2 regions of the Burkholderia pyrrocinia genome follow, and region 1 is predicted to be linked to the other one. Evidence: riboswitches for the same ligand, from Rfam matches in the RefSeq annotation. Region 1 holds a riboswitch; the other holds the start of a gene.
What was found. A riboswitch is a leader RNA that binds a small molecule or an ion and turns the genes downstream of it on or off. The one in region 1 is predicted to bind manganese.
Positions count from the first base shown of each region.

Region 1 (4,411 bases):
GCGATAGCGCGGTCCGTCGCCGCCCGCCGGCGCGTGCGGTCGCGGCTTGCCGTCCCGTTCGCCGCCGCAGCGGTCGGGATCGCCAACGCTGCGAGGTTCGCCGGCAACCACGCGATGGCGGCCCCGGCCGCCACGAGCGCCTGGGCAATCGCATCCGGCCGCGCCGCACGCAGTGTGTCGCGGCGACTCGCGAAGCGCCGTCCCGCCCTCGCGCGGGCGGTGCCATCCATGCCGTCGCCCGCGCGGTGTCGATCGCTTTCTTCTGTTCGCCTTACCTTGATGCAGGACCATTCGTCATGACGCAAACCGCTTTTCGTTCCCAACTGCTGACCTTCAACGGCGACCCGGCGCAATCGAGCCAGGCCGCGAACTACGAGACCGACGGCCTTCTGATCGTCGACGACGGCAAGGTCGTCGCGGCCGGCCCGCATGCGCAGCTCGCCGCGACGCTCGCGCGCGACGCGATCGTCCACGACCTGCGCGACAAGCTGATCGTGCCCGGCTTCATCGACACGCACATCCACTATCCGCAGACGGACATGATCGCGTCGCCGGCGCCGGGCCTGCTGCCGTGGCTCGACAAGTACACGTTCCCGACCGAGCGCCAGTTCGGCGATCCCGAGCATGCGCGCGAAGTCGCCGACTTCTTCGTCGACGAACTGCTCGCCTGCGGCACGACGAGCGCGCTCGTCTACTGCACGGTGCACAAGCAGTCGGCCGACGCGCTGTTCGCGGCGAGCGACGCGCGCGACCTGCGGATGATCGCGGGCAAGGTGCTGATGGACCGCAACTGCCCCGAATTCCTGCGCGACACCGCGCAATCGGGTTATGACGACAGCGCCGAGCTGATCGACCGCTGGCACGGCAAGGGCCGCCAGATGTACGCGCTCACGCCGCGCTTCGCGCCGACGTCGACCGAGGCGCAGCTCGAAGCGTGCGGCGAACTCGCGCGGCGCCATCCGGACGTGTTCGTGCAGAGCCACGTCGCGGAAAACGTCGACGAAGTGAAATGGGTGGCCGAGCTGTTCCCCGGCCATCGCAGCTATCTCGACATCTACGACCGCTACGGGCTGCTGCGGCCGCGCGCGGTGTACGGCCACTGCATTCACCTCGACGACGAGGACCGCCGCCGGATGGCAGAGACGCGCACCGTCGTCGCGCACTGCCCGACGTCGAACTTCTTCCTCGGCAGCGGGCTGTTCGATTTCGACAAGGCCGGCGCATACGACGTGCCCGTCACGCTCGCCACCGACGTCGGCGGCGGCACGTCGTTCTCGATGCTGCAGACGATGAACGAAGCGCACAAGGTCGCGCGGCTGTCGGGTCACCACCTGAGCGCGACGCGGATGTTCTGGCTCGCGACGGCCGGCGCCGCGCAGGCGCTCGACCTCGCCGACACGGTCGGCACGCTCGCGCCGCGCACCGAGGCCGACTTCGTCGTGCTCGATCCGCAGGCCACGCCGCTGCTCGCGCGCCGCACGAAGCGTGCTGATTCGCTCGAGGAGTTGCTGTTCGCGCTCGCGCTGCTCGGCGACGACCGCGCGGTGTACCGCACCTATGCGGCCGGCAGGCTCGTCCACGAGCGCGGCGCGGCCCGCCGCGCGGCTGCAGCGTAACGGCCCACCCGGCTCTCGTCCCGGCATGCGCGGCGCATCCGCTGCCGCGCATGCCGGACAGTCGAAGGTTGCCACGCGCCGATCGCGCCCCAACGCTCCTCGCTGCCCTACCCGGCCGCTTTCCCGCGCGCGACACGTCATGCTAGAATTCGCCGCTCATTGGGGAGTAGCCGCTCCGCTCGATGTCCCGCGCCCCCGGCGCGCATCGTGATGGGGGCGTCCGTCAACAGACTTGGCCGTTCGGCCATGGCGGACGCAGCCACCGAGGCCTGGCGAGACCGATGGTTCATAGTGCGCCGCATCAGGGCCCGGCGCGCCGTGGATCGTCGCTCGCACGCACAACACCGGCCCGCGGAACCCCATACGTGTCCCAAGCCTTCCTGATCTCCACCGGCGCCGTCGCCCTCGCTGAAATCGGCGACAAGACCCAACTGCTTTCCCTCGTGCTGGCCGCGCGCTATCGCAAGCCGGTGCCGATCATTCTCGGCGTGCTCGTCGCGACGCTCGTCAACCACGGTTTCGCAGGCGCGCTCGGCGAATGGCTCGGCGCGCTCGTCACGCCGTCGATCATGCGCTGGGCGCTCGCGTTCTCGTTCATCGCGATGGGGTTGTGGATCCTCGTGCCGGACAAGCTCGATGCCGACGAAGCCAATGCCAACCGCTCGCGGCTCGGCGTGTTCGGCGCGACCCTCGTCGCGTTCTTCCTCGCGGAAATGGGCGACAAGACGCAGATCGCGACCGTCGCGCTTGCCGCGCGCTTCCAGGACTACATCGGTGTCGTGGCCGGCACGACGTTCGGGATGATGCTCGCGAACGTGCCCGCGATCCTGCTCGGCGACCGCTTCGCGCACCGCCTGCCGACGAAGCTCGTGCACGGGATCGCAGCCGTGCTGTTCGTCGTGCTCGGCGCACTGGCGCTGCTGGGCATCGGGGCCTGACGGACAGAGGTGGCCGGCGCGGCCGGGCGGCCGCGCCGATGCTGGCGCCGCGTTACTTCGCGACCGCCGCGCCCGAAGCCGGCGCCGCCGGCACCGCGCGCTCGTTGGCGGCCGGCGCTGCCGGCCCGCCACGCTTGTCGACCGGCAGCCGGACCGAGCGGACCGCGCCATTCGACAGCGGGAAATCGGCGAGCGCGCTGCGCGCAAGGAACGGCATCGCGTACAGCAGCGTGCCGTTGTCGCCGGTCGTGCGCGCGGACACGTTGTAGACCTCCTTGCCCGTCGCGCGCTCGGTGATGCGGATGCCGAGCGTGTAGTCGAACACCTGGTACGTCTGCGCGACGTAGCCGGCCGGCATCGGCCCCCAGGGGCCCCACGGGCCCCACGGCCCGCGCCGCCAGTACGGCCCCGGCCCGACGAACCAGGGATCGTAGTAGACCGGTTGCGGCACCGTCACGAGATCGCTGCCGACCGCATAGGTCAGCCCGACCAGATACCGCGCCTGCGCCTGCGGCACCTGCCGGAACGCATACGCGGACAACTCGCTCGCGACGATCGGCTCGTAGGTCGACTGCTCGATGCTGTTCTTCTGCGCATCGGTGCGCGTGAACGCATAGGTGCGTGTCGCGTCGCTGCCGCTCCAGTCGGAGAAGGCCGTGACCTGGGTCGTCACATAGCTGGTGCAGCCCGTCAGCAGCGCCACGCACAGCGCCGCCGCCCAGCCCGCACCGCGAAAAATCCATTCGCGTTTCATGTTGATCCTCGTCGATCCGTCACCCGTTCGTCGCACCGCGCGAACCGGACGGGATGCCGATAATACGCGGACTGCCGAAAGCGGTAAAAAGTTCGCCCGGCACGCAGCCGCAAGCCTTTGTACAATGGCCCGGTTCGCCCGGCCCGTGCCGCGGGCCCGTCCCCCACTCCACCGATCTCGACGACCATGTCCGACAACGCCTCCTCCACCGTGATCCGCCGCGCCGACTACACGCCGCCGGCCTTCCTCATCGATTCCGTCGCGCTCGAATTCGATCTCGCGCCGGCCCGCACGATCGTCAGGAATACGATGCGCGTGCGCCGCAATCCGGACGCCGCGCCCGCGCCGCACCTGGAGCTGATGGGCGAAGCGCTCGAATTCCTCGGCGCACGGCTGGACGGCGCGCCGCACGGCGCCGTCCGCGCGCACGAACACGGGCTGACGGTCGAGAACGTCCCCGACGCATTCGAGCTGACGCTCGAAAGCGCGTGCGCGCCCGACCAGAATACGACGCTGTCGGGCCTGTACGTGTCGAGCGGCAACTTCTTCACGCAGTGCGAAGCCGAGGGCTTTCGCCGCATCACCTACTTCCTCGACCGCCCCGACGTGATGGCGTCGTACACGGTCACGCTGCGCGCCGACAAGGCCGCATACCCGGTGCTGCTGTCGAACGGCAACCTCGTCGATTCGGGCGACCTGCCTGACGGCCGCCACTTCGCGAAATGGGAAGACCCGTTCCGCAAGCCAAGTTACCTGTTCGCACTCGTCGCGGGCAAGCTCGTCGCGATCGAGGAAAAGATCACGACCGGCTCGGGCAAGGAAAAGCTGCTGCAGGTGTGGGTCGAGCCGGCCGATCTCGACAAGACGCGTCACGCGATGGATTCGCTGATCCACTCGATCCGCTGGGACGAAAAGCGCTTCGGCCTCGAGCTCGATCTCGACCGCTTCATGATCGTCGCGGTCGGCGACTTCAACATGGGCGCGATGGAAAACAAGGGGCTCAACATCTTCAACACGAAGTACGTGCTGGCGAACCCCGAGACCGCGACCGACACCGACTTCGCGAACATCGAATCGGTGGTCGGCCACGAATACTTCCACAA
Region 1 covers NZ_CP070977.1:2,021,172-2,025,582, forward strand. The annotation lists gene JYG32_RS09400 (hypothetical protein) at 1-300, shown strand, start outside; gene guaD (guanine deaminase) at 297-1,616, shown strand; yybP-ykoY riboswitch at 1,766-1,903, shown strand; gene JYG32_RS09410 (TMEM165/GDT1 family protein) at 1,982-2,554, shown strand; gene JYG32_RS09415 (DUF4136 domain-containing protein) at 2,607-3,308, opposite strand; gene pepN (aminopeptidase N) at 3,495-4,411, shown strand, end outside.

Region 2 (4,411 bases), on a different replicon from region 1:
CTCGTGCCGATCATGGTCGGGCACGGCGCCGGCTCCGAAGTCATGCAGCGCATCGCCGCGCCGATGGTCGGCGGCATGGTCACGGCGCCGCTGCTGTCGATGTTCGTCATTCCCGCCGCGTGGCTTCTGCTGCAGCGCCGTCGCGTGCGACGCGCGGGCGATGCGCGGCATTCCGATGCAGTTCCTCACGGCATGAACGTGCCATCCACCCAAACCGGAGAATCCCGATGAAGAAATTGATTGCTACCACCGCCGCCGTTCTCGCGATCGGCGCTTTCGCAACTCCCGCCTTTGCCGCCGGTGAAATGTCCGGCATGAAGATGTCGTCGGACGGTTCGGCCGAGTCGCATGCGGCGCTGACCGACGCCGAAGTGAAGAAGGTCGATGCCGCGAGCGGCAAGGTCACGCTGAAGCACGGCGCACTCGACAACGTCGGAATGCCGCCGATGACGATGGCGTTCAAGGCGAAGGACGCGGCCATGCTCGCGCAGGTGCATGCGGGCGACAAGGTCAAGGTCCGGATCGAGAACGTCAACGGCACGCTGACGATCGTCAAGCTGGTCAAGGCATCCTGATCGTCCGGATGCGGGCGTTACTGTCGCCCGCATCCGTGCAACGATGTACACGGCACGGACGCGGCGGCCGTTGCCGCGTCCGCGTGCGTGCGCCTGCCGGGCAGCGTGCCCGATCCGGGCGTCAGCGTGCCAGTGTCAGGAACAGATATCCCGCATAGCCCGCACCGTTCGCCAGCAACGCCCAGATCGCGAGCCCGCGCGTGCGGGCATTGACGCGCATCCAGGCCGCCGCCGCGAGCGTGATGATCACGCCGGTCAGCACTTCGGGGCGCGGCTCCCACGGCGTCAGCATGATGCCGATCGCCGGCAGCAGCGTGCCCTGGAACACCATCGCGCCGGTGATGTTGCCGAACGCGAGCGTGTCCTTATTGCGGCGGATCCACAGCACGCTGTTGACCTTCTCCGGCAATTCCGTGGCAATCGGCACGATGATCAGCGACAGCAGCAGCGCCGATACGCCGAGCACGTGCGACACGCCTTCCACGCCGTGAATGAAGCCCTTCGCACCGCCGACCAGCAGCGCGACGCCGAGCAGCAACTGCAGCGCGATGGTTGCCAGGTTGGTCGGCAGGCCCGTGCGCGCCAGGAACATCGCATGCGGCGCCTCGGTGCCGTGCCCGGCATCGACAAGCTGGCTCGACGCGCGGAACGTCATCACGACGTACATCACGTAGATGCCGACCAGCATCACGGCGAGCAGCGCGCGCACGGCCCAGTTGTGGTGCGGGACGAACATCGCCGCGGTCGCCAGCGAGAACGCGGCGAGGAAGTAGTTCATGTCGCGCACGAAGCCCGTACGCTCGGGTGCGATCGTGCCGCGCAGCCCGCGCGAGCGGATCACGGCGAGCGTCATCAGGAAGGTGGTCAGCGTCGCGAGCATCAGCGGCGCGCCGAGAATCGCGCCGACGCCGATTTCCTCGTTCACGGCCTGGTTCGCCGTGCCGCCGGCCAGCGCGAGCAGCGGCACCATCGTTTCGGGCAGCGCGGTGCCGACGGCCGCGAACAGCGAACCCGTCACGCCTTCGGAAATCTTCAGACGTTCGCCGAGATGTTCGAGCGCATTGGTGAAGACCTCGGCGGCCACGAGGATGACGACCAGCATGAACGCCAGTTCGAGGAACATGAAAGTCATGCGGCGCCTCCGCAGGCAGGTGCGTAGCGGGCGATGGGGCGCGGGGGAAGGGCGGGGAGGAACATGGTGACTCCGTGGTCGGACGCTGACGAACCATGGCGCATCCGCCGACGTCCGACCAGGAACGACGCGATACGCCCATGGTCTCGCCAAACCGATTCGGTCGAACGCGCCACGGCCGAAGGCCGAGTGTGTTGACGCGTTCGCTTTCCGGGGGACGGAAAGCAGGCTACTCCCCAAAGACGAGCGCAAGTCTAGCCGAGCGGTTTTCTTTCGACAAGCCTTCATCTCGAAAAAATATACCCCTCTACCCTATGTGGAAAACACTTTGGAGATATACTCCCCCACCCTATACAGGAGCAATCGATGAGTCACACAGTTCGTGAAAAACAGAAGCTGCTGAACCGCGTGCGCCGTATCAAGGGCCAGGTCGAAGCGATCGAGCGCGCGCTCGAGGAAGAGCGCGGGTGCAACGACGTGCTGCAGCAGATCACGAGCTGCCGCGGTGCGATGAACGGTTTGCTGGCCGTCGTGCTGGAGGACCACATCCGGTCGCACCTCGTCGATGCGGACACGCCCGACGCGCACGAAGGCAGCGCGACCGAGCAGCTCATCGAGGTCGTCCACAGCTATTTCAAGTAAGCGGAACGAACATGAACGGATTCAACGGCACGGCGGCCGGCGGCGGGCACAGCCATGCGTTTCTGGGCGCCGCGCACGAGCAGAACGAACGGAAGACGTGGATGGTCATCGGCCTGTGTACGGCGATGATGGTGGCCGAGATCGTCGGCGGCACGTTGTTCGGGTCGCTGGCGCTCGTCGCCGACGGGCTGCACATGTCGACGCATGCGGGCGCGATGCTGATCGCGGCGCTGGCCTATACCTATGCGCGCAAGCACGCCGACGATCCGCGTTTCGTGTTCGGCACGGGCAAGTTCGGCGACCTCGCCGGATTCACGAGCGCGATCGTGCTGGCGATGATTGCGTTGCTGATCGGCTATGAGGCGGTCGCGCGTCTTCTGTCTCCCGTGCCCATTCAATTCAGCGAAGCGATTCCGATCGCCGTACTGGGGCTCGCAGTGAACCTGGCCAGCGTGTGGCTGCTGAGCGGCGATCATCATCACGGGCATGGCCACGGCCATCATCATGGGCACGACCACGATGATCACGACCACGATCATGACCACGACGACGAGCATCACGCGCATCACGATCATGGTTCGCATACGGCGGCCCACCGCGATCACAACATCCGGTCGGCCTACATTCACGTGATCGCCGATGCGGCCGTTTCGGTGCTGGCCATCGTCGGCCTGCTGCTCGCGCGTGCGTTCGGATGGGTCTGGATGGATCCGCTCGCGGGCATCGTCGGCGCGCTGGTGATCGCGAACTGGGCCTACGGGCTGATGCGCGATACGGGCGGCATCCTGCTCGACGTCAACGTGGATCGCAAGCTGGCGGACAACGTTCGGCGCGCGATCGAGGCGCTCGGCGACAAGGTCAACGATCTGCACGTCTGGCGCGTCGGCCCCGGGCACATGAGCGCGATCGTGTCGGTCGAGACCGGCGACGCGGCGCGCGATGCGCGTTTCTACCATGCGCTGATCGCGCGCTTCGACGGCGTGTCGCATGTGACCGTCGAAGTGATGACGCCCGCGACGGCGGCCTGATCGTGGCCGTGAAATCGCCGTGTATCGAGCTGTGTGCGTTTGACGGTCGAACGGGTTTTTGCGTCGGCTGCCTGCGCACGCGCGACGAGGCGCGCGACTGGAAGAAACTGACCGACCACCGCCGGCACCAGATACTGAACGACCGCTCGCGCCGGCAGGCGAAGATCCGGCGCGAGCCGGGGGAATAGGGCGGCGCGCGCGAGGCAGGCGCGACAGCCCATGCGTGCCGCGTGTCACGGGCCTGCAGTAGTATCGGTGGTCTCGTGTCAGGATTCCCGAATCGAGAGCGACCCATGCAGACCGAATCATCGACCGGCATTCTTCGTCAGATTCCGCGCAGCGTCTGGGTGCTGGGCTGCGTCAGTCTGTTGATGGACGTGTCGTCGGAAATCATCCACAGCCTGTTGCCGATGTTCCTGATGGCGGGGCTCGGCGCGAGCGCGACCACGATCGGCTTCATCGAGGGGATCGCCGAGGCGACGGCGCCGGTCGTCAAGGTGTTCTCCGGCACGTTGAGCGACTACCTGCGCAATCGCAAGTGGCTGGCGGTCGCCGGATACGGGCTCGGCGCGCTCAGCAAGCCGCTGTTCGCCATCGCACCGACGATCGGCGTCGTGGTGACGGCGCGGATCGTCGACCGGATCGGCAAGGGGATCCGGGGCGCACCGCGCGATGCGCTCGTGGCCGACGTCACGCCGGTCCACCTGCGCGGCGCGGCCTACGGGCTGCGACAGTCGCTCGACACGGTGGGTGCGTTTCTCGGGCCGCTGCTGGCCGTCGCCATCATGCTGATGTGGCGCGACGACTTCCGCCTCGCCTTCTGGCTGGCCGTGATCCCGGGCATGCTGGCCGTGGCGCTGCTCGCGTTCGGTATCGAAGAGCCGGCGCGCGCGCCGGGCGACAAGCGCATCAACCCGATCCGCCGCGACGTCGTGAAGCAACTCGGCGCTCGCTACTGGTGGGTCGTCGCCGTCGGCGCCGTGTTCGCGCTGGCCCGCTTCAGCGAGGCTTTCCTGGTGCTGCGCGCGATGGGC
Region 2 covers NZ_CP070978.1:1,803,306-1,807,716, reverse strand. The annotation lists gene JYG32_RS26175 (efflux RND transporter permease subunit) at 1-231, shown strand, start outside; gene JYG32_RS26170 (copper-binding protein) at 222-575, shown strand; gene JYG32_RS26165 (sodium:calcium antiporter) at 697-1,707, opposite strand; yybP-ykoY riboswitch at 1,781-1,957, opposite strand; gene JYG32_RS26160 (metal/formaldehyde-sensitive transcriptional repressor) at 2,074-2,349, shown strand; gene dmeF (CDF family Co(II)/Ni(II) efflux transporter DmeF) at 2,361-3,377, shown strand; gene JYG32_RS26150 (DUF1289 domain-containing protein) at 3,380-3,565, shown strand; gene JYG32_RS26145 (MFS transporter) at 3,671-4,411, shown strand, end outside.
Region 2: another riboswitch for manganese. It lies ahead of JYG32_RS26165 (sodium:calcium antiporter); the one in region 1 lies ahead of JYG32_RS09410 (TMEM165/GDT1 family protein).